3 regions of the Kitasatospora sp. NPDC005751 genome follow, and region 1 is predicted to be linked to each of the others. Evidence: riboswitches for the same ligand, from Rfam matches in the RefSeq annotation. Region 1 holds a riboswitch; each other region holds the start of a gene.
The links. A riboswitch is a leader RNA that binds a small molecule or an ion and turns the genes downstream of it on or off. The one in region 1 is predicted to bind thiamine pyrophosphate.

Region 1 (7,523 bases):
GATCTCCGGCAGGTCGACCACCTCGAAGCCGTGCTCCGCAGCGCCGGAGACCGTCGCCCCGACCGGCACCGCCACCCGGATCAGCACCGCGCCGTCCCCCTCCGGGATGTCCTCGTAGCGGGCCACGGACGGCCCGGCCTCCGCCACCCCGGCCTCCGCCAGCCGTCGGCAGAGCTCCTGGAACAGCGGCCCGATCACCGGTCCGATGTCCTCCGGCTCGTAGCCGGCCGCGACGGCGGTCAGCTCCGCCACCCGGACCGACGGCACCCGCTTCACCACGACATCCTGTGCAGGCATGGTTCCCTCGCTCTCGATCGTCCGGAGCCTCGCCTCGACCCGGGCCAGCCGCTGGGCGTCCGCCGCCATCGCGGCGGCCAGTTCGGCCTGCCGCAGCCGCAGCATCCCGCGCAGCTCGGCCGCGTCCACCCGCTCGTCCAGGACGGCCCGCACCTGCTGCAGGGTGAAGCCGAGGTCCTTGAGGGCGATGACACGGTTGAGCCGGGCGAGCTGGGCGGCCTCGTAGGAGCGGTAGCCGCTGACCGGGTCGACCCGGGCCGGGTGCAGCAACCCGATCGCGTCGTAGTGGCGCAGCATCCGGACCGACACCCGGCCGTGCTTGGCGAAGTCTCCGATGTTGAACATGATGCCTCCAGTGCAGAGCCTCACACCGTGTCATGGTCAAGCACCGGCGCCCACGGCCGGGTCGGGCACCCCGGCCCGGCCGTCCGTCCGTTCGTCCGCGCGACAGTCCGTCCGCCCGTCAGTCCGTCACGTCGAACCCCCGCCGCTGCCCCAGCTCCCGCAGACTCCGCTGACCGGGGATGCCGTTGGCGTCCGAGCCCGCGTAGCCGAGGCTGCGCTGGAAGGCCGCGTACGCCTGCACCGTCGTGCTGCCCAGCGAGCCGTCCACCCAGCGCTGCTCCAGGAACCCTTCGTCGACCAGCGCCTGTTCGACGATCCGGACCTCGCCGCCGTAGGTCTGGTGGCCCTGCTCGGCGCCCGGGTCGGTCCGGGCCGCCGCGACGACGTGGGCCAGCGAGACGCGGCGCGGCGAGGGCAGCCGGCCGAGCAGCCGGCGCAGCGACTGCTCGCCCGGGACGCCGTCCGCGTCACTGCCCGAGTACCCCAGACTGCGCTGGTAGTCCTGGTAGTTGAGGGTGTCGGCGTCCCGCCAGTCCTCGTCCGGACCGGTCGTGTAGTGCGCACCGTGCCCGGCCGCCACCAGCGCCTCGCCCACCTCGCGGACCTGCGGCCCGTGCGCGCCGTAGCCGTACTCCAGGCCATTGATCGTCACCCGCCGGCGGACCGGCGCGGTGTCGGACCGGGGCGGCGGCGGCAACGGACCGCCGCCCGCGGCGGCGGCGATCCCGGGCAGCACGACGTCGTAGAACTGCCGCACCCGGGCGTCCCCGGGGCACGACGTACCGCCGTCCGACCACTCCGGGAAGAGCCGGTGGAAGCCGAAGCCCGGGTCGTTCGCGCTCCGGCAGGCCCGCACCGGGATCCCGTGCCGCCCGTGCAGCCAGACTCCGAGCGCGACGAGGGCGGCGACCTGCGCGTCCGTCCACGGATCGGTGTTCTGGTCGTTGCTGGCCGACTCGACGCTCACCGCCCCCGTGCCGTCCGCCCTGCGGTTCGCCCCCATGTTGGCGTCCGCCCGGGTCTCCGTCCCGATGAACTGGCCCACACTGCCGTCGTATCCGACTCCGAAGTGCGACTCCAGATTGGTCGAGTCCCGCCAGTACTCGTAGATTCGGCGCGGCGCCCACGGCGCCGCGATGCTGTGGAAGATCACCTGCGTCGGCACGATCGCCGGCTGGTCGTCCGACTCGGGCTGAAGCTCCAGCTTCTCAGCGCCGGGGTACCAGGCCATCAGTCTCTCCTCGCCGGGCCCAGGGCAGTCCGCCCCTTACGCCCGACACACGAACCCCTCACCCCCTCACGAGCACACCCCCACCCCAAACCCCCCGTTCAGGTGAATTTCACCCCCGGAAACGCAGAAGGCGGGTGCCGACTCGACGTCGGCACCCGCCCTGAGCAGGTGGTTCTCCAACCAGCGGAGAGCGTGGGATTCGAACCCACGGTGCGGGGTCACCGCACGACAGTTTTCAAGACTGTTCCCTTAGGCCGCTCGGGCAGCTCTCCAGGCGGAGGTCAGCCTAACGGGTCCGGCGGGGTTCGGTGCACCGGTTTCGGGGTGGGGGTCAGTCGCCCACGCGCTCGGCGAGGGTGACCTTGGTGGTGCTGGTCTGGCCGTTGCGGGTGTACTCGACGTCGACGGTCTCGCCGGGCTTGTGCGTCCAGATCTTGCTGACCAGGGCCGGGCCGTTCTCGATCGGGCTGCCGCCGAGCTTGGTGATGACGTCGCCGGGCTTGAGGCCGGCCTTGTCGGCGGCGCCGCCGGGGGTGACGGCCGGGGTGCCCTGGATGTCGCGGGTCTGGATCTGCGCGCCGTCGCCCTTGTAGTCGTCGTTGCGCAGGACGTCCAGCTTGGCGTAGACCGGCTTGCCGGTCTTGATCAGCGTCTCGGCGACCCACTTGGCCTGGTTGATCGGGATGGCGAAGCCCAGGCCGATGCTGCCGGCCCGGCCGTTGGCCGAGGCGTTGGACTGGATCGCCGAGTTGATGCCCATCACCGCGCCGCCGGCGTCCAGCAGCGGGCCGCCGGAGTTGCCGGGGTTGATGGAGGCGTCGGTCTGCAGCGCGTTCATGTACGAGGACTGCGCGCCGGTCTCGTCGCCGGAGGCGACCGGGCGGTCCTTGGCGCTGATGATGCCGGTGGTGACGGTGGACTCCAGGCCGTACGGCGCGCCGATGGCGATCGTGGAGTCACCGACGTTGACCTTGTCGGAGTCGGCCAGCGGAAGCGGCGTCAGCTTGTCCTTGGGCGGGTTGTCGAGCTTCACCACGGCGACGTCGTAGCCCTCGGCGCGGCCGAGCACCGAGGCGCTGTAGGAGGTGCCGTCGGCGAACTTGACGGTCAGTTTGCCGCCGTTGGAGGCAGGCGCGACGACGTGGTTGTTGGTGAGGATGTGGCCCTCGGTGTCGAAGACGAAACCGGTACCGGTGCCGGACTCGCCGTTGCCCTGCGCCTTGATGGTGACGACGCTGGGCAGCGCCTTCTGCGCGATGCCGGCCACCGAGCCGGGGGCGGGCTCGTTCTTCTGGGTGCTGGCCTGGACGGTGGTGCTCCGGTGGTCGTCCGCCGCGCTGATGCCGTTGTCGTTGCGGTCCGCGACGGCGACGCCGAGCGCCCCGCCCGCCACACCGGCGACCAGGGCGACGGCGGCGATCAGCGCGATCAGGCCGCCGCGCTTCTTGCGCGGGCCGCCGGGCCCGGGGGTGCCGGGGTACTCGGCCGGGTAGCCGAGCGGCCCGCCGGGGTAGCCCGGGCCGCCGGGGGCGGCGGGGCCACCGGGCGGGGCCTCGTGGCCGCCCCAGCCGCCGAGCGGCTGGCCGGCGCCGAACGGGTGGTGCGGCGCCGGCGCGGCCGGAGCCCCGTACGGGTCGTGGGACGCCGCCGCGACCGGGGCGCCCGGTGTGGCGTACGGGTTGGTGACCGGCGCGGCCACCGGGGCGGCCGGCGCGGCCGGGGCCGGCGGCAGGACGGGCGGAGGTGCGTCAATGTACCGGGCCTCGGCGGCCGGAGCCGCCACCGGCTCGGCGGGCACGGCGGGCACCGGGTCCGGGGCGCCGACCTTGCTGAACGCCAGCGTCGGCGTGAACCCGCCGGACGCGGGCGCGGCCGGAGCGGCGGGCGCCCCGGCGCCGGTGTCCGTCACGGTCCGGTCCGCCTCGGGCGCCGCCTGGACGGGACCGGGCGCCACCGGCGCCCGACCGTCAGGAGCGGGACCCACTACCCCCTGGCCGTCGGAGGGCTGCTCCCCCTGTGGCCCGGTGGGCCCAACCTCGCGCTCGGTGCTCACGGACGACCTCCATAGCTGACAGGACCAACAACCATAGTTTTTCGCACACTCGATTCGATTGCCGTAAGGACCCCTCTGAAGAAGTCATAAGAATCCTTAGCCCGGCCCGACAACGGCCCCCAGGCAGGCCCCCGCGACGGCCCCCCGGGACCCCGTGCGAGGCCGCCGCGCAGCGTCCCGCGATGCGGACCGCCGGACGCCTGGCCTTGGCGTTCACTCCCGCGCCGGTTAGCCTGTCGCTCCAAACTGACACGCGGGAGCTTGGACCCACCAGGCTGAGAGTGCGCCGGTCGACCGTACGCCACGAGCTCCGTGGACGGACCGTCGAGGGGGCGCAGACCGCCGGAACCTGTCCGGGTAATGCCGGCGTAGGGAGTATCGGCCATGCCGCCTGCTTCGCCATCCTCTTCTTCGGGCGCGCCCGCGTCCAAGGGTTTCCCCGAATCGTCCGCGACCGATCCCTGCGACGCCACCGGCGGGGCGGCCGGTTCCACCGGAGCGGGCACCGCCGTCCTGGACCGTCCGGACCGTCCGGACCGGGCGGACCGGGTCGAGGCCCCGTTCGTCCTCGACACCGAGCCGCCGCGCACGCTCCGCTTCCGGGACCACTTCGCGCTCTGGATGAACCTCGGCGTCAGCCTGATCGGCTTCACCACCGCCGCCACCGTGCTCGGCGCACCCGGCAGCGAGCTGTCGCTGGCCGCCGCGGTCACCGCGATCGTGGTCGGCACCGTGGTCGGCACCGCGATGCTCGGCGTGGCCGCGCTGATCGGGGCCCGGACCGGCGCGCCGGCGATGGCCAACCTGCGCGGACTGTTCGGGACGAAGCTCTCCTACGTGCCGACGGTGCTGAACATCGTCCAGTGCATCGGCTGGGGCGTGTACGAGCTGCTGGTCATCGCGATGGGCGCGCAGACGGTGGCGCACACCGACGGCTACCGCTGGCTCTTCGTCGTCCTGGCGGGCGCGGTGACCACCGCGCTGACCATCTGGCCGCTCGGCGCGATCGCGGTGCTGCGCCGCTTCGTCGCCGCGGCGGTCGCGGTGGCGATGGTCTACTTCACCGTCCAGCTGGGCCGGGGCGGCGTGTCCGACCCGGGCGCGGGCAACTGGCACGGCTTCCTCCGGGCCACCGACGCGATGATCGCGGTGTCGATCTCCTTCGTCCCGCTGGCCGCCGACTACACCCGGCACTCCCGCACCGCCCGCTCCGCGTTCTGGGGCAGCTTCTCCGGTTACACCGTGGCCCAGGTCTGGTGCTACGTGCTCGGCCTGTTCGCGCTGCTGCAGGCCGACGGCGACGCCTCCCGGATCTTCGACTCGTTCCTGGGCGTCTGGGCCGGCTGGTTCTTCCTGCTGGTGCTGGTGCTGCGCGAGACCGACCAGTCCTTCGCCAACGTGTACTCGACCGCGATGTCGGTCCACAACCTGCTGCCGAAGGTGGACCGCCGGGTGCTGACCGGCGCGACCGGCCTGCTGATCACCGTGCTGGCGCTGCAGATCACCGAGTTCACCGACTCCTACTACGCCTTCCTCGGTCTGATCGGCTCGGTGTTCGTGCCGATGTTCGCGGTACTGGCGGTCGACTACTTCCTCGGCGCCGGCCGGCGCGGCTGGAACCTCGCCGCCGACGCCCCGTCCCGCTGGCTGATGCTGCTGCCCTGGGCGCTCGGCTTCGCCGTCTACCAGCTGATCGCGCCGACCGCGATCGCCGGCTGGTGGACGGACTTCTGGACCTCCGTGCAGGAGGCCCTGCACTTCACGCCCCAGGAGTGGACCTCGGCGTCCCTGTTCGGCTTCCTGGTGCCGGCCCTGGTCACCTGGGCGCTCACCCCGCTCACCCGCCGGACCCCCGCCGCCTGACGCCCGCGGGCCCGGTCGGGCCTGCGGCAGCGCGCCGGGAAGGGCGGACGACGAGGCGCGCGGGCGAAGACGGCCCCGCAGGTTGGGGCCGTCTTCGCCCGGGTGTCACTTCCGCCGCCTATCGTGGACGGCGTGACCAGCCCTGACCTCTCCCCGGCGGCGGCGCGCACCGCGCGGCCCGTCCAGGTGATCGCCCACCGCGGTTCCTCGCACGCCCTGCCCGAGCACACGCTCGCGGCCTACCGCCGGGCGCTCGACGAGGGCGCGGACGCGGTCGAGTGCGACGTCCGGGTGACGGCCGACGGGCATCTGGTCTGCGTGCACGACCGCCGGATCGGCCGGGTCTCGGACGGCCGCGGCACGGTCTCCTCGATGACGCTGGCCGAGCTGGAGGCGCACGACTTCGGCGCCTGGAAGACGGGGGAGCCGAGCGCGGACCCGGACCTGCGCGGCGTCCTGCGGCTGGAGAGCCTGCTGGAGCTGGTCACCGACTGCGGGCGCCCGGTGGACCTGGCGATCGAGACCAAGCACCCGGTCCGTTTCCGGGGCCGGGTGGAGTCCGAGCTGCTGCGGATGCTCGACCGGTTCAAGATCGGCGGGGCGCCGGAGGGCGACCGCCCGCAGGCCCGGATCATGAGCTTCTCCTCGCTGGCGCTGACCAGGGTGGCCGCCGCCGCGCCGGAGTACCCGCGGGTCTTCCTGTTCGAGCGGACGCTGCCCCTGCAGGGCCGGCTGCGCCCGGGCGCCTCGCTGCCCGGCGGGGCCCGGATCGCCGGCCCGGGCATCGACCTGGTGCGGGCCCGGCCCCGGCTGGTGACCCGGCTGCGGGAGCTCGGCCACCAGGTGCACGTCTGGACCGTGGACGAGCCGGCCGACGTCGAGCTCTGCCTGGAGCTCGGGGTCTCGGGGATCATCACCAACCGCCCGGCGGAGGTCCTGGCCCAGCTCGGCCGCTGAACCGGTCCGCCGCGGAACGCCGTCCCTCGCGCCCCACGGGTTTCTCCGGCTATTTCCGGCCCCCCGAGACCCGGTGGCCGCGCGCCCCGCTCCGGAATCACCCGGCACTTCCGCCCCGGCGGACCGCGATCGCTTGGGTAGGGCTCAAACCTTCATCCGCCGTTTTCTGACGGAAATCATGCGTTCTCACGACAGAGGGTGAGCAGGGAATCACCTGCAGCGCACCGTGCGTCGCCCGGCTTGAAATGTCCGCGCGGGATCGCCGTACGGTCGTTTCCGACCCATTACCAAGGGGCATCCATCCCTCGGCATACGCTGAAGGAGGTCCGGGGGTGGCGTTGATGGTGGCGCGTGAAGTGCCGACTTCATCGACCATGGCAGTGCCGCACGGCCCATCGAGTGTCGGGGTCGCACGGCGCCGACTGCGTCGAGATCTACGTGACCGGGAGATACCGGAACCGGTCATCGATGATGCTGTTCTGATCCTTTCCGAACTGCTGAGCAATGCCTGTCGTTACGCACGGCCGCTCGGCCCGCTGCCCGTGCTCGGACGCAGCGCCCGGGCCGAGATCGTCGACCAGATCCTCGTCGGCGTCCCCTCCGGTCCGGCCGAGCCGGCCAGGCCGGCCGGCGCTCCCGCGACGGGCGGCCCGGCCGTCCACGCCAGGAGCCGGGACGCGGGACAGGCCCGGCCGCAGGCCCACCCGGACGAGGGCGAGGGCAACGGCGGGGTGCTGGTCCGCTGGCAGCTGCACGCGGACGGGGTCCTCACTCTGG
Region 2 (7,523 bases), on a different contig from region 1:
GCTGCGGTAGCGGCCCCTCAGGGCCGGATGTTCTGGTTCAGCCGGAACAGGTTGCCCGGGTCGTACCGCCGCTTCAGTTCGGTCAGACGGGCGTAGTTGCCCCGGTAGTTGGCCTCGATCCGGTGCTGGTCGTCGTGGTCCATGAAGCCGATGTAGCCGCCCTCGTCGGAGTGCGGGGCGAGCGCGTCGTAGTAGCCGCGCACCCAGGCGGTGTCGGCCGCGTCGTCGGCCGGGTCGGTCCAGGCCGCGAGGATCACGGTGGCGAAGGTCGCCTCCCGGTGCGCGAAGGCCGTCGCGTCGGCGGGCACCCGGTGGCAGGCGCCGTTGATCGGGTAGATGTGCACCGCCGAGTGGACCGTGGGCACCCGCGGGCCGTGCTCGGTGTGCGCGGCGATCGCCGCGTCCGTCAGCTCGGTCGCGAAGGCGCCCTTCCAGTACTGCCGCAGGCCGGGCGGCAGCAGCGGGTCGAAGGCGGCGGCGAAGGCCGGGTACGGCACCGTGTCCACGCCCTCGGCGACCACCGGCGCGGCGTCCCGCAGCGGGGCCAGTACCGCCTCGGCCCGGTCCGGCGGCCCGGACCAGCACGGCACCAGCAGGATGAAGGAGTCGCCGACCCGGTCCTCGGGGAGGAACGGCAGCGGCGGCGCGACGTGGAAGCCGGGGAAGATGCCCAGCTCCTCGGGGGCCTCCCGGACGTACTCGCGGTAGAACCGCAGCACCTCGGCCGCGTGCTCCAGCTCGTAGACGAACGGCCCGGCGACCACGTCCTTGACCGGGCTCAGCCGGTACTCGAAGGACGTCACCACGCCGAAGTTGCCGCCACCGCCGCGGAGCGCCCAGAGGAGGTCCGGCTCCTGCTCCTCGCTCACCGTCCGGAACCGCCCGTCCGCGGTGACCACATCGGCCGAGACCAGGTTGTCGCAGCTCAGCCCCAGCCCCCGGGCGAGGTGGCCGAAGCCGCCGTTGAGGGTCAGCCCGGCGATGCCGGTGGTGGAGATGATCCCGCCGGTCACCCCGAGCCCGAAGGCGTACCCGGCGTCGTTGAGGTCGCCCCAGGTGACGCCGCCCTCGCAGCGCGCCGTCCGGCCCACCGGGTCGATCCGGACGCCGTGCCGGTCGGAGAAGTCGATCACCAGGCCGCCGTCGCAGGTCCCGTAGCCGGGCGCGCTGTGGGCGCCGCCGCGCACCGCGAGCTCCAGGCCGGTCTCCCGGGCGAAGTCGACGGCAGCCATCACGTCCCCGGCGTTGGCCACCCGGACGACCGCCGCCGGCCGGCGGTCCACCGTGCCGTTGTAGACCCGGCGGGCCTGCTCGTAGCCCTCGTCGTCGGGCGTGATCACCGCGCCCCGTACACGCTCCCTCAAGCCGTCGACGGCGGGTCCGCCCATGACGACCACATCCTCGGGTACCGGCCGCCGCGCAGCCCCGTCCGGAGATCCCGGCGCCGCAGCCCTCCTGGCGGTGGCAGGCGGGGCCGGGCAGGCCTGGTTCCACGCTACGTCGCGTGACCCCAAGGCTGGGCAAAATCCTTAGATGAACGGGAAGTTGACCGTGACCACGGTGCGCTGCGGGCGGCGCTCGCCCGGGGCCGGGGACTGGCTGGAGACCTTGCCGGTGCCGAACAGGTTGACCCCGCTGCTCTGCATGGCGAACCCGGCGGCCTGCAGTGCCTTGGCGGCGTCGTCCTTGGACATCCCGGTGACGTCCGGGACGGCCACCATGCCCTTGCTGACCACCAGCGAGACCGGGGTGTTCTCCGGCACCTGCTGGCCGGCCACCGGCGAGCTGCTGATCACCGAGCCCTCCGGCACGGTGTCGTTGTACGTCTCGGTGACGCCGCCGCGCGCCAGCTGCACGCCGCTCAGGGCGGCGGCGGCCTGCTCGGCGGGCCGGCCGACCAGCTCGGGCACGGCGATCCGCTTCGGCCCCCGGGAGACGGTGACCCCGACCGCGTCGCTCTTGCGCGCCCGCGCCCCGACGCCGGGGTCGGTGGAGATCACCTGACCGGCCGGGACGCTCTCGCTGTACACCTCGGTGAACCGCCCGTGCATCCCGGCGCCGTCCAGGATCCGCTGCGCCTCGCCGCGGTCCTTGCCGATCACGCCCGGCACCGTCGTGTACAGCGCGCCGGAGAGCGCGTACGTGGTGCCGCCGACCAGCAGCACCAGCGCGGCCAGGACGGAGGTCCAGATCAGCGGCTTGCGCGGGAGCCGGCGCCACGGGCCGGGGCGGCGCCGGGTGCGCACCGGCGCGGGCTCGTCGTACGGGCGCGGTTCGATGAGCAGCTGCTCCATCACCTCCGGCGGCACGTCCAGCACGCTGGTGCGCTCGACCGGGGGCGCGACCAGGGCCGGCCGGATCACCGAGGTCGGCTCGTTGGTCGGGTACCGCGGGCTGGGCCGGGTGGAGGCCGGGGGCTCGGCGTCGAGCTGGGCGGGGGTGAGCGCGCGGCGGACCCGTTGCAGGGCGGCCAGCAGCTCGACCGCGTCGTACGGGCGGTCCCGCGGGTCGCGCGCGCAGGCCGCGGCGACTATCGCGTCCAGCTCGGGAACGACCCCCGGCACGGTCAGCGAGGGCGCCGGGACGTCCTCGTGCAGGTGGCGGTACATGACCTGGACGGGGTTCTCGCCGGTGTGCGGACGGTGGCCGGTGAGCAGCTCGTAGAGCAGGATGCCGGCCGCGTAGACGTCCACCCGCTGGTCGGTCCCGGCGCCGGGTCGGATCTGTTCGGGGGCCAGGTAGGAGACGGTGCCGAGGACGGTGCCGGTGGTCGCGGTGCCGGAGCTCGCCGCGCCGTCGGCGGCGTTCAGCAGCCGGACCAGGCCGAAGTCGGCGACCTTCACCAGGCCGCCGTCGGTGATCAGCACGTTCTCGGGCTTGACGTCGCGGTGGACGAGACCGGCCCGGTGGGCGGCGCCGAGCGCGGCGAGCACCGGCTCCAGGACGTCCAGGGCGGCCCGGATGGAGAGCGCGCCCCGGTCGCGGAGCAGGTCGCGCAAGGTCCGGCCGGGCACGTACTCCATCGCGAGGAACACGTGGGCGCCGTCCGCGCCCTGGTCGAAGACGTTGACGACGTTGGGGTGCGCGAGCCGGGCGACCGCCTTGGCCTCGCGGATGAACCGGCCGGTGAAGTCCTCGTCGCCGGCGAGCGAGGGGTGCATCACCTTGACCGCCACGACCCGGTCGAGCCGGGTGTCGGTGCCCCGGTAGACGGTGGACATCCCGCCGGCCGCGATGCGCTGCTCGACCCGGTACCGGCCGTCGAGCAGGGTACCGATCAGCGGGTCGTCCAGTGCCATGTCCACCCGGCGAGTGTAGTGGGGGCGCCCGGCACCGGCCCCGGGGGACACCGCTCCCGGGGCGCTCTGTGCCCGGCTTGTGACACCGCCTAGAACGCCGGGCGCTCGCGGGTGTCCAGCGCGGCCCGGCCGGCCATCGCCGAGGAGGCCTCGGCGTGGAAGCGGCGCGGGATCCGGCCCGCCCGGTGGGCGAGCCGGCCGGCCTCCACGGCGTGCCGCATCGCGTCGGCCATCAGCACCGGCTCCTGGGCCCGGGTCACCGCCGAGGCGAGCATCACCGCGGCGCAGCCCAGCTCCATCGCCAGGGCCACGTCCGAGGCGGTGCCGGCGCCCGCGTCCAGGATCACCGGGACGGTCGCGCTCTCCACGATCAGCTGGAAGTTGTGCGGGTTGCGGATGCCCAGGCCGGAGCCGATCGGCGAGCCCAGCGGCATGATCGCCGCACAGCCGACGTCCTCCAGCTTCCGGGCCAGCACCGGGTCGTCGTTGGTGTAGGGCAGGACGGTGAAGCCGTCGTCGACCAGCGTCTCGGCCGCGTCCAGCAGCTCGATCGGGTCGGGCAGCAGGGTCCGCTCGTCGGCGATCACCTCCAGCTTCACCCAGTCGGTGCCGAGCGCCTCACGGGCCAGCCGGGCCGTCAGCACGGCCTCACCGGCGGTGAAGCAGCCGGCGGTGTTGGGCAGCACGCGGATGCCGTTGCGGGTCAGCACGTCCAGGACGGAGCCCTGGGTGGTGGCGTCGACCCGGCGCATCGCCACGGTGGTCAGCTCGGTGCCGGAGACCCGCAGCGCCTGTTCCAGGACGTCCAGGCTGGGGGCGCCGCCGGTGCCCATGATCAGGCGTGAGCCGAAGGCCGTCCCGGCGATGGTGAACACGTCGTCGGCCATGGTCAGCCTCCCTGGACGGCGGTGAGGATCTCGACCCGGTCGCCCGCGGCCAGCCGCGTCAGCGGCCACGAGCCGCGCGGCACCACGGCCTCGTTGAGGGCGGCGGCGACGCCGGAGTTGGCCCGGCTGAGGGTGGTCACCACCTCGGCCAGGGTGGTGGCGGCGGGCACCCGGCGGGGCTCGCCGTTGACGGTGAGTTCGATCTCGCTCATGCGGGGACCTTCGTGGTGAAGCGGGTGGGGGAGAACGGCTCGGCGAGCGCGGGCGTCGTGCCGGTGACCAGGTACTCGGCGAGCAGGTCGGCCGTCACCGGGGTGAGCAGCACGCCGTTGCGGTAGTGGCCGGTGGCGGCGACCAGGCCGGGCAGGGCGGTCGGCCCGAGCAGCGGTGCGTTGTCCGGCGAGCCCGGCCGCAGCCCGGCGGAGGTCTCCACCAGCGGCAGCTCGGTGATGCCGGGGACCAGCTCGTGGGCGTCGCGCAGCAGCTCGTACACCCCGCCGGCGGTGACGGTGGTGTCGTAGCCCTGCTCCTCGCTGGTGGCGCCGATCACCAGCTCGCCGTCCTCGCGCGGCACCAGGTAGAGGTGTTGGCCGCGCACCACCGCGCGGACGTTGCGGGAGAGGAACGGCCGGTAGGCCGGGGGGATCCGCAGCCGCAGGATCTGGCCCTTCACCGGGCGGATCGCCGGCAGCACACCGGCGGGCAGGCCGGGCAGCAGATGGCTGCGGGAGCCGGCGGCGAGCACCACCCGGTCGGCGGTCAGGGTCTCCCCGGTGCCGAGCCGGACGCCGACGGCCCGGTCGCCCTCGACCAGCAGCTCGGTGGCCTCGGTGCGGTGCAGCCGCACGTCGGCCCGCTCGCAGGCGAGGACCAGCGCCGCGGCCAGCCGGCGGCCGTCCACCTGGTGGTCGTCGGTGACGTGCAGGCCGCCGCGGACGCCGGGGGCGAGCATCGGCTCCAGCTTGCGGGCCTCCCGGCCGGTCAGCCACTGCGAGTCGAGGCCGAGCCGCCCGTGGAAGGCGTGCAGCTCGCGCAGCTCCTCGCGGTCGTCGGAGTCGAGGGCGACGGCGACGGTGCCGCACCGGCGGTAGCCGGTGTCCCGGCCGCCCGAAGCCTCGGTGAGCTCGTCGGCGAAGGCCGCGTACCGCTCGTTGGAGGCCATCCCGAGGCGCAGCAACGGCTCCTCGCCGTACTGGAGTTCGGTGACGGGGGCCAGCATGCCCGCGGCCACCCGGGCGGCCCCGCCGCCCGGGTCGGGGTCGACCACCGCGATGTCCGTCAGTCCGCGCCGGGCCGCCCGCCAGGCGACGGCGAGGCCGATGATGCCGCCGCCGACGACCAGCACGTGGGCATGGGTACCTGCTGCCATGCGTGTCAAAGTCGCTGCTCTCCCTTCGCCGGTATGACCCGGATCAGGTTCGGACGGTCGCAGGCCGTGCAAGCCCGCCTCTCAGCCCGGTCCGCCGGGCTCCCGTGATGGTGCCCCCACCATAACTCCGGGGGTCGCCGCCACCGAAGGCGAGTACGAGGGGCGGACGCGGGGCGCCCGAGGCCCTCTGGCGCCCCGTGCGCCCGCCAGTACAGTGACGGGCGTGGCAGAGCTGAGCGGGACGGATCAGGTGGTCGTGGTGGGGGCCGGGCTGGCCGGGGCGCACTGCGCCGCGGGCCTGCGGCAGGGCGGCTGGCGGGGGCGGATCGTGGTGGTCGGCGAGGAGCCGCACACCCCGTACGACCGGCCGCCGCTCTCCAAGGAGGTGCTGCTCGGCAAGGCCGACGCCACCCCGCTCGACCTCGACCTCGCGCAGCTCGGCGTCGAACTGCTCACCGGCCGCCGCGCCACCGGCCTCACCCCCGGCGTGCTGCGCACCGACGGCGGCGACCTGCCGTACGACGCCCTGGTGATCGCCACCGGCGCCGCCCCGCGCGCCCTGCCCGGCGCCGAGCGCGCCCACCTGCTGCACACCCTGGACGACGCGCTGGCGCTGCGCGCCCTGCTCCGGCCCGGCCTGCGCCTGGTCCTGGTGGGCGCGGGCTGGATCGGCGCCGAGGTGGCCACCGCCGCCCGGGCGGCCGGCTGCGAGGTCACCGTCGTCGAGGCCGGCCCGGCGCCCGTGCCCGGCGCGCTGCCGGCCGTGATCGGCGGGGCGATGGCGGCCTGGTACGCCGAGGCCGGGGTGGAGCTGCGCTGCGGGGTGGGCGTCGCGGCGGTCGAGCCCGGCGCGGTGCTGCTGGCGGACGGCTCGCACCTGCCCGCCGACGAGGTGGTGGTCGGCATCGGCGCCCGCCCGGCGACCGGCTGGCTGGCCGGCTCCGGGGTCGCGCTGGACGCCGCCGGCGCGATCCTGGTCGACGAGCGGCTGCGCACCACGCTGCCGGGCGTCCACGCGGCCGGCGACTGCGTGAGCTACCCGTCGGCCCGCGCCGGCGCCCGGCTGACCGTCCAGCACTGGGACCACGCGCTGCAGTCCGGTGCGGCGGCGGCCGCCGCCGTGCTCGGCGCGGAGGTGGCGTACGACCCGGTGCCCTACTTCTGGTCGGAGCAGTTCGGCCGGACGGTGCAGTACGCCGGGCGGCACGGCGAGGGTGACGAACTGCTCTGGCGCGGCTCCCCGCAGGACCCGTCCTGGGCGGTGCTCTGGCTGCGGGACGGCGTGCTGCGGGCCCTGCTGACGGTGGACCGCCCGCGCGATCTCACCCAGGGCCGCCGGCTGGTCGAGCGCGCCGCGGTGCTCGATCCGGTGCGCGCGGCGGACCCGGCGGTGGCCCTGAAGTCGGCCGTCGCGGGGTAGTCCGCGGGGCCGGTTGGTGCGCGGCGGGCCCTGGAGGTGGCAGTCTGGTGACGTGAGTGAGATCGAAAGCAAGATTGAATCCCTGGTCACCGACTGGATGTACCTGCCCGACATCTCGGAGCAGTGGGGGGTCCGGGTCACCGAGGTGCGCGACCTGGTCAAGAACGGCGGGCTGATCGCCGTCCGCCGCGGCCCGAACAGGTCGCTCCAGGTGCCGGCCGCCTTCATCGACGGCCCGGGCCTGGTCAAGCACCTGTCCGGCACCCTGACGGTGCTGCGCGACTGCGGGTACAACGACGCGGAGATCCTGGAGTGGCTCTTCACCGAGGACCCGTCGCTGCCCGGCAGCCCGATCCAGGCGCTGCAGGAGAACCGCGGCACCGAGGTGAAGCGCCGCGCCCAGGCGATGCTGATCTGATGGCGGCGGACACACCGCGCCGGCGCCTCGCCGACGCCCGGCTCTACCTCTGCACCGACGCGCGCCGCGAGCAGGGCGACCTCGCCGCGTTCCTGGACGCGGCGCTGGGCGGCGGGGTGGACATCGTCCA
Region 3 (7,523 bases), on a different contig from region 1:
GGTGAGGCCGGTGCGCACCCCGGGCAGCGGTGCGCCGACCAGGTCCCCGGGCCCGGTGTGGGCGCTCTTCCCGGCCTCCTCGACGGCGGCGGCCGGGAACAGCTCGGTGAGCGCGTACACGCCCCAGGCCTGGTCGGCGCCGGCCTGCTTGACCCGGCGCAGCAGGGCGGCGTCGGCGGGCGCGGAGCCGGTCCAGACCCGGCCGTGGAAGCGGGCTCCGGCGCCGAGCGCGGCGCGCAGGGCGGGCGGGGTGAGGTAGGTGTGGGCCGGTGCCAGCCGGGCGAGTTGGCCGGCCAGCGCCCGCGGGCGCCGGGCCGGCAGGGCGACGGCGGCGCCGGCCGCCAGCGCGGGCACCAGGACGAAGAAGGTGCCGCCGAGCACGGTGCTGCCCGGGCGGGGGTCGACCAGGTCGGTGACGGTGCGCAGACCGGCCGCCAGGCCCTCGCGGGTGTGCACGACGGCGCGCGGGCGGGCGGTGGTGCCGGAGGTGAAGACGATCACCGCGTCGGTGTCCGCGCCGCCGTCGCGGGGCGCGGGCGCGGCGCCGCCGGTGACCGCGAGCCGGGGGGCGCAGCCGGGCAGCCGGCGGCCCAGGGTGGCGACCGGGCCGAGCGCCGACAGCCGGGGCAGCGCGAGGTCGGCGCGGCGGGCCAGCGGCCCGGCCCAGCCCGCCACCGCCTGGGCGGCGGCGTCGGCGAGCACGAGGTCCGGCCGGGCCAGGGCGAGCCGGGCGGCCAGCACGTCCGGCCCGGCGGTCGGGTCGAGGACGGCGGCGCGCAGGCCGAGCCGGTGGGCGGCGAGCAGGACGGCGAGCGCCCGGGGGCCGGGGCGGACGGCGACGCCGAGGGTGGCGCCGGGGCCGAGGCCGCGGGCGTGCAGGGCGGCGGCGTAGCGGTCGGCCAGGTCGGCGAGTTCGCCGCGGCGGATCAGGACCCTGGTGCCGCCGGTGCGGCCGCGGCCCAGGACGGCGGGCCGGTCGGGGTGGACGGTGCGCAGGGCGTGGGCGAGCCGGTCGAGCACGGGGCCCTCCTCGACGGGGTTGCGGTGGTCGGTTCTCCGGGCGCTCGGTTCTCCGGGCGCCCGGTTCCGGGGGTGCGCGGCCAGCGGGTGCGCGGTTTTCCGGGCGTGCGGCCGGTTCAGCGGACGTCGACCGAGCGCCGGCCGGCGCCGCGCTCCAGGTACCAGCGGGCGGTGCCGACCACGCCGTAGGCGCGGATCCGCCGGGTGGAGTTCTGCACCACCATGTCGCGGCGGTGGACGATCGCGGTGGTGTGGCGGCGCACCCGGTTGATGAACATCCGGTCGGTGGGCGACGGCCGGCGCGGCATCCCGCCGACGGCCCGGTACAGCTCCGCGGTGATCGCCATGTTGTTGCCGGCGTGCATCCGGTAGGGCGTGAGGTAGCCGTGCCGGCGGCGGTGCGCGGGCCGGATCCGGCCGAAGAGGGCGCCGAGCGCGACCAGCACCAGGAACACCGCGCGCCCGGCCGGCCCGTGCTCGTCCCGGCGGGCGGTCACCCGGCCGCAGACCAGCCCGCCGCAGGCGCGCATCCCGGCCCGGGCGGCCGCCGTCCAGCCGGGTTCGGGCAGGCAGTCGGCATCGGTGCGGGCCAACAGGGTGGCGCCGTGCGCGATGGCGTATCGGAAGCCGGTGTCGATCGCCGAGCCGACGCCCTTCTCCGGCTCGACCAGCACCTCGACCGGGAACGGCGCCCGGGCGGCGAAGGCCCGGACCTTCGCCACGGTGGCGTCGCTGGAGCCGTTGTCGGCGACCAGCAGGGTGAACGCGCGGTCGCGCTGCGCGGCCAGGGCGGCCAGGGTGTGCTCGATCCTGGCCTCCTCCTGGTAGGCCGGCACGACCACCCAGAGGTCCGTCCCGGTGCTCATGACGCCTCCCAGACCATCGTCATCAGGCTGACGCCGCCACCGAGGCCGATCAGCAGCACCTTGTCCCCCGGGTTCAACTCCGGGGTTGTTCGTTCGAGTTGGATGCCCAGGGTGGCGCTGGCGACATTGCCCAGCTCCGGCACGGTGAGGACCAGCTTCTCCGCGGGCACGCCGGTGAGCTCGACGAAGCGCTCCAGGTAGGGGACGGTCACCTGGTGCACCAGCACCCGCGCGTAGTCGTCCCAGCCGAGGCCGGTACGGGCCGCGACCCTGGTCAGGATGGCGCCGCCGATCTGCTCGAAGACCCCGCGCAACTCCTTTCCGCCGCCCCGGAAGTAGCTGTACTCGTCGCCGCGCGGGTGGCGCGACCCACCGCCGGGGATGCCGCCGGCCGCCCAGTGCTCGGAGGCCGTCTCGGTCTCGATGTCCAGGATGCCGCCGCGCTCGACCGCCTCGACGACCACGGCCGCGCCGGCGTCGCCGAAGGTGTACCCGGCGAAGCCGTCCCGGAAGTCCTCCTGACCGGCCGGATCGCGGCGCATCGCCCGGCTCGGCGTCTCGCCGGTGACCACCAGGGCGCGCCGGGCGCGGCCCGCCAGGATCATCGCGCGGGCCAGGTCGATGCCGTTGAGGAAGCTGTTGCAGGCGTTGCTGACGTCCAGCGCGTGGGCCCGGGAACCGAGTTCGGCCTGGACGAGGTGGGCGGTGGCGGGCTCGCAGACGTCCCGGGTGGCGGAGGCGTACAGCAGCAGGTCGAGGTCGAGCGGGTCCAGTCCGCGGGCCGCCAGGGCGCGCCGGGCGGCGCCGACCGCCAGCGTGGAGGCGTACTCGCCCTCGGCCGCGAAGTGCCGGGTGACGATCCCGGTCGCCTTCTCGAACATCCGCTCCGGCAGCCGGAGCCGACCGCCGGCGGTGACCTCGTCCTGGAGCTGCTGGGAGGTCAGGCGGTGGGCGGGGAGGTGGGCTCCGACGGCGGTGATGCCGATCCGCGCGGTGGCTGGAGGGTGCATGCCCCCATGCTCCGGCCGGCGCCGCCGCGCCCACCTGAGTACGGGTACTCAGGTGGGCGCGGGCGGCTACTCGACCGGGCCGGGAGCCGTCACTCCTCGACCGGGATCTGCTGGACGGGCACCACGACGGCCGCGCCGCCCGCGGCCGTCCCGGCCACCGCCGGTGCGGCGGCTCCGCCCGGCGCCGCGGTGTCCGGCGCCGGGCCGGGCTGCCCCGGCCCGTGCAGGGTGGTGAGCAGTTGGCGGGCCAGGCCGAGGCCGGTCCCGCCCATGGTGAGCGCCTTGGCGAACAGCTCGCCCACCCCGTCGGCGCCGTTGAGCAGCACCATGTGCTCGACGTTGCCGAAGGACTGCGCGGCGGCCAGCACGATGTCCGGCCACTTCTCCGCCAACTCCTGTGCCACCACGGCGTCCTGGTTCTCGGCGAGGGCGGCGGCCCGGGCCTGGATGCCGGCGGCCTTGGCGAGCCCGATCGCCTTGGCGGCCTCCGCGTCCGCCAGCCCGCGGGCCTCGGTGGCCGCGGCCTCGGCCTGTCCGGTGGCCCTGGTCGCCTCGGCCTCGGCCAGGGCGCGCAGCCTGGTGGCGTCCGCCGCGGCCTGGGCCGCGATCCTGACCTGGCCGGCCTCGGCGGCCGCCTTCAGCTCGGTCTCCTGGGCCTGGGCCTGCGCCGCCGAGATCCGCGCGTCGCGGTCGGCGTCCGCCCGGGTGCGGGTCTCGTACGCCTTGGCGTCGGCCGGCTTGCGGACCTCGATCTGCAGCTGCTGCTCCTTGCGGCGCGACTCCAGTTCGGCGACCTTCGTCTCCTGGACGACGACCTCCTGCCGGGAGGCGGCCTCGGCGAGCGGCCCGGCCTGCTGGGCGCGGGCGTTGGCGGTGTCCCGTTCGGCCTGGTAGGCGGACTGCTGGATGGCGCTGTTGCGGGTCGCCTCGGCCTTGCGGGCGGCGGCCTCCTGCTCCGCCTCGGTGGCCATCCGGTCGGCCGCGGCCTGGGCGATCCGGGCGTCCCGCTGGACGGCGGCGGCGTGCGGGATGGCGAGGTTCTTGATGTAGCCGGTCGGGTCGATGATCTCCTGGATCTGCAGGGTGTCGATGATCAGCCCGAGCTTCTCCATCTCCAGCCCGGAGGCGGCCCTGGTCTCCCCGGTGAGCCGCTCGCGGTCCCGGATCATGTCCTCGACGGTGAGCCCGCCGACGATCGAGCGCAGGTGGCCGGCGAAGACGTTGTGGACCCGCTGGCTGATCAGCTTCTGCTGGTCCAGGAATCGCCGGGCGGCATTGGCGATGGAGACGTCGTCGTCGCCGATCTTGAAGATCACCACGCCCTTGACCCGGACCGGGATGCCCTGCGTGGTGACGCATTCGACGTCCAGCTCGGCCTCGTTGAGGTCCAGCGAGAGCCGGCGGACGCCCTGCAGCCCCGGCGTGACGAAGGTCCCCCGCCCGGTGACGATCCGGAAGCCCAGGCCGTCCCCGACCCCCTCGGTCCGGTGCCGGGAGCCGGAGATGATCAGGGCCTCGTTGGGCTCGGCGACCCGCCACATGAGCTTGAAGAGCGTGACACCCACCAGCAGTACCCCGGCGGCGGTCCCGATGATGACGAACACCATGGTTCAACTCCCCCTTTCGGCGCATGAGATGCGCCGACTCGGATTGTCCGCCCGGGGCACCCGGAGGAGAAGGGATCGCACATGACCGTCCGTCACAACCCTGTCACGGCAGGATCGGTGCCACGTAGACGGTCCGGGGCGGGTGGTACTCGATCACCACCACGGGCGTCCCGACCGACAACCGGTCACCCGGCACGGCGAGATAGGCGAGGAACGCCTCCGTGCCCCGGCGCTCCGGGACGTGCACCATCACCTCGCCGACCAGTCCCGCGCCCACCGCTCCGCTGACCCGCCCCGTGCTCCCGATCACTGCGCTCCTCCTTCGCCGCCCGCCCCGCGTGACTGCCAGTCTGCCCGCCCCGGAGCGCCGCGGCGCCCCGTGGTCCGGAGCGCCGCCCGGGACCCCCTCTGGACCAGCGGCGATCCGCTCGCTACGGTGTTGGACGTCATGCGCAGGCAACACCGCCTGCGGACACGGGAGCTCGGAGCACCGGGCTGAGAGGGCGCTGACCGGAACGTCACTGGACGTGCCGACCGCTGCGTCGACCGCAGGAACCTGACCGGGTAATGCCGGCGTAGGGAGTAGAGGGTCTGATGACCACGTTCGACGCACAGCCGCAGTCTGCCCGGAACCAGGCCGCCGGAAGCGCGGCCACCGGCTACCCGACCCCGGCCTGGCGCAAGGCCTACCGCCAGGGGTCCCGCCCCGACCTGCGGGTCCCGTACCGCGAGGTCGTCCTGACCAACGGCCGGACCGTCCCGCTCTACGACACCTCCGGCTCGTACACCGATCCCGCCTACGAGGCCGACGTGCGGCGCGGCCTGCCGCCGCTGCGGGACGCCTGGATCCGCCAGCGCGGCGACGTCGAGGAGTACGACGGCCGCGAGGCCCGCCCGGAGGACGACGGGATCAAGCACACCTCGCCGCGCGGCGGGAACCTGCGCAACCTGGACGCCGTCTTCCCCGGCCGCCCGCGCCGCCCGCTGCGCGGCCGGTCCGGCGCCTCCGTCACCCAGCTCGCCTACGCCCGGCGCGGCGTGGTGACGCCGGAGATGGAGTTCGTGGCCCTGCGCGAGGGCCTGGACCCGGAGTACGTCCGCGCCGAGGTGGCGCGCGGCCGCGCCGTCATCCCGGTCAACGTGAACCACCCCGAGGTGGAGCCGTCGATCATCGGCACCAACTTCCTGGTGAAGATCAACGCCAACATCGGCAACTCCGCCGTCACCTCCTCGATCGAGGAGGAGGTGGAGAAGATGACCTGGGCCACCCGCTGGGGCGCCGACACCGTCATGGACCTCTCCACCGGCCGCAACATCCACACCACCCGGGAGTGGATCCTGCGCAACTCCCCGGTCCCGATCGGCACGGTGCCGCTCTACCAGGCGCTGGAGAAGGTCGACGGCCGGGCCGAGGAGCTCAGCTGGGACGTCTACCGGGACACCATCGTCGAGCAGTGCGAGCAGGGCGTCGACTACATGACCGTGCACGCCGGCGTGCTGCTGCGGTACGTGCCGCTGACGGCCCGTCGCAAGACCGGCATCGTCTCGCGCGGCGGCTCGATCATGGCGGCCTGGTGCCTGGCCCATCACCGGGAGAACTTCCTCTACACCAACTTCGAGGAGCTCTGCGAGATCCTCGCGAGCTACGACGTCACCTTCTCGCTCGGTGACGGCCTGCGCCCCGGCTCGATCGCCGACGCCAACGACGAGGCGCAGTTCGCCGAGCTGCAGACGCTGGGCGAGCTGGGCCGGATCGCCCGGGAGCGGGACGTCCAGGTGATGATCGAGGGCCCGGGCCACGTCCCGATGAACAAGATCAAGGAGAACATGGATCTCCAGAAGGAGATCTGCGACGAGGCGCCGTTCTACACCCTCGGCCCGCTGACCACGGACGTCGCCCCCGGTTACGACCACATCACCTCGGGCATCGGCGCCGCGATGATCGCCTGGTGGGGCACCGCGATGCTCTGCTACGTGACCCCCAAGGAGCACCTGGGCCTGCCCAACCGGGACGACGTGAAGACCGGCGTCATCACCTACAAGATCGCCGCCCACGCCGCCGACCTGGCCAAGGGCCACCCCGGCGCCCAGGCCTGGGACGACGCCCTCTCCGACGCCCGCTTCGAGTTCCGCTGGGAGGACCAGTTCAACCTGGCCCTCGACCCGGAGACGGCCCGCGAGTTCCACGACGAGACCCTCCCCGCCGAGCCCGCCAAGACGGCCCACTTCTGCTCGATGTGCGGCCCGAAGTTCTGCTCGATGAAGATCAGTAAATCCATCAATGAGAAGTTCGGCGCCGGCGCGGCCTCGCCGGAGTACGACGAGGCCGCGGTCGAGGGCATGAAGGCGATGTCCGAGGAGTTCAAGGCCCAGGGCAACAAGGTCTACCTGCCGATGGCGGACTGACCACACACCACCGCGCTCGGTGGGGGCCAGGAGCTCCGTTCGGCTTCTGGCCCCCACCGAGTTACCGCATCCGTCCCCCGAGACGGGTAGGGCCTCCCAGGACGCCCTACCCGGCGACGGCTCGCCAGGGATCGGGACAGTCCTGACCTCAGCCGCCGTAGAGGTTGTACCCAGCCATCTCATGCTTCCTGTCCGTCATCTCTCGGATGCCTGTATCGGCGGCGTCGAGTACCCCGGCAATGCCCACCATCACGTTGTGGAAGTGACGGATGTGGATGCGGGTAACGCCGTCGAGCGTGGCATCACCACTGTTGCGGACCGGGTAGCGGAAGCCCTCGGAGCTCGGATCCATGCCATGGAGTTGGAAGAGCACACGCTCCGTGTTGTCCAGCTCCGCTTGGTCATCGCCAGGGAACGAACGCTCCAGAAGTGGCCGTGCCCTGCGCCACAGGACCTCGATGCTGTGGCTCCGCACCAGCTCATGTGGCTCATCGAGATAGACGCTCGCCAGCTCGATCAAGGTCTTGAGATGAAGCTCGACGTAGTGTCGCCAGCACATTGCGAAGGGGTAGATCAGCGTGTCTTGGCCCCGCCCAGTGGACATGACCTCGTCT

Region 2: another riboswitch for thiamine pyrophosphate. It lies ahead of thiO (glycine oxidase ThiO); the one in region 1 lies ahead of ABZ497_RS08780 (cytosine permease).
Region 3: another riboswitch for thiamine pyrophosphate. It lies ahead of thiC (phosphomethylpyrimidine synthase ThiC); the one in region 1 lies ahead of ABZ497_RS08780 (cytosine permease).

The regions. Positions count from the first base shown of each region.
Region 1 covers NZ_JBEXYC010000006.1:59,931-67,453, reverse strand. The annotation lists gene ABZ497_RS08800 (MerR family transcriptional regulator) at 1-642, opposite strand, end outside; gene ABZ497_RS08795 (peptidoglycan-binding protein) at 761-1,873, opposite strand; tRNA gene ABZ497_RS08790 (tRNA-Ser) at 2,058-2,145, opposite strand; gene ABZ497_RS08785 (trypsin-like peptidase domain-containing protein) at 2,205-3,782, opposite strand; TPP riboswitch at 4,170-4,318, shown strand; gene ABZ497_RS08780 (cytosine permease) at 4,311-5,789, shown strand; gene ABZ497_RS08775 (glycerophosphodiester phosphodiesterase family protein) at 5,922-6,746, shown strand; gene ABZ497_RS08770 (ATP-binding protein) at 7,289-7,523, shown strand, end outside.
Region 2 covers NZ_JBEXYC010000001.1:268,273-275,795, reverse strand. The annotation lists gene ABZ497_RS01235 (molybdopterin-dependent oxidoreductase) at 1-10, shown strand, start outside; gene ABZ497_RS01230 (FAD-binding oxidoreductase) at 18-1,388, opposite strand; gene pknB (Stk1 family PASTA domain-containing Ser/Thr kinase) at 1,530-3,299, opposite strand; gene ABZ497_RS01220 (thiazole synthase) at 3,389-4,186, opposite strand; gene thiS (sulfur carrier protein ThiS) at 4,189-4,398, opposite strand; gene thiO (glycine oxidase ThiO) at 4,395-5,555, opposite strand; TPP riboswitch at 5,559-5,671, opposite strand; gene ABZ497_RS01205 (FAD-dependent oxidoreductase) at 5,770-6,975, shown strand; gene ABZ497_RS01200 (Rv2175c family DNA-binding protein) at 7,028-7,393, shown strand; gene thiE (thiamine phosphate synthase) at 7,393-7,523, shown strand, end outside.
Region 3 covers NZ_JBEXYC010000015.1:17,365-24,887, reverse strand. The annotation lists gene ABZ497_RS16785 (class I adenylate-forming enzyme family protein) at 1-1,020, opposite strand, end outside; gene ABZ497_RS16780 (glycosyltransferase family 2 protein) at 1,137-1,886, opposite strand; gene ABZ497_RS16775 (3-oxoacyl-[acyl-carrier-protein] synthase III C-terminal domain-containing protein) at 1,883-2,896, opposite strand; gene ABZ497_RS16770 (SPFH domain-containing protein) at 2,986-4,503, opposite strand; gene ABZ497_RS16765 (hypothetical protein) at 4,607-4,813, opposite strand; TPP riboswitch at 4,968-5,102, shown strand; gene thiC (phosphomethylpyrimidine synthase ThiC) at 5,098-6,909, shown strand; gene ABZ497_RS16755 (hypothetical protein) at 7,058-7,523, opposite strand, start outside.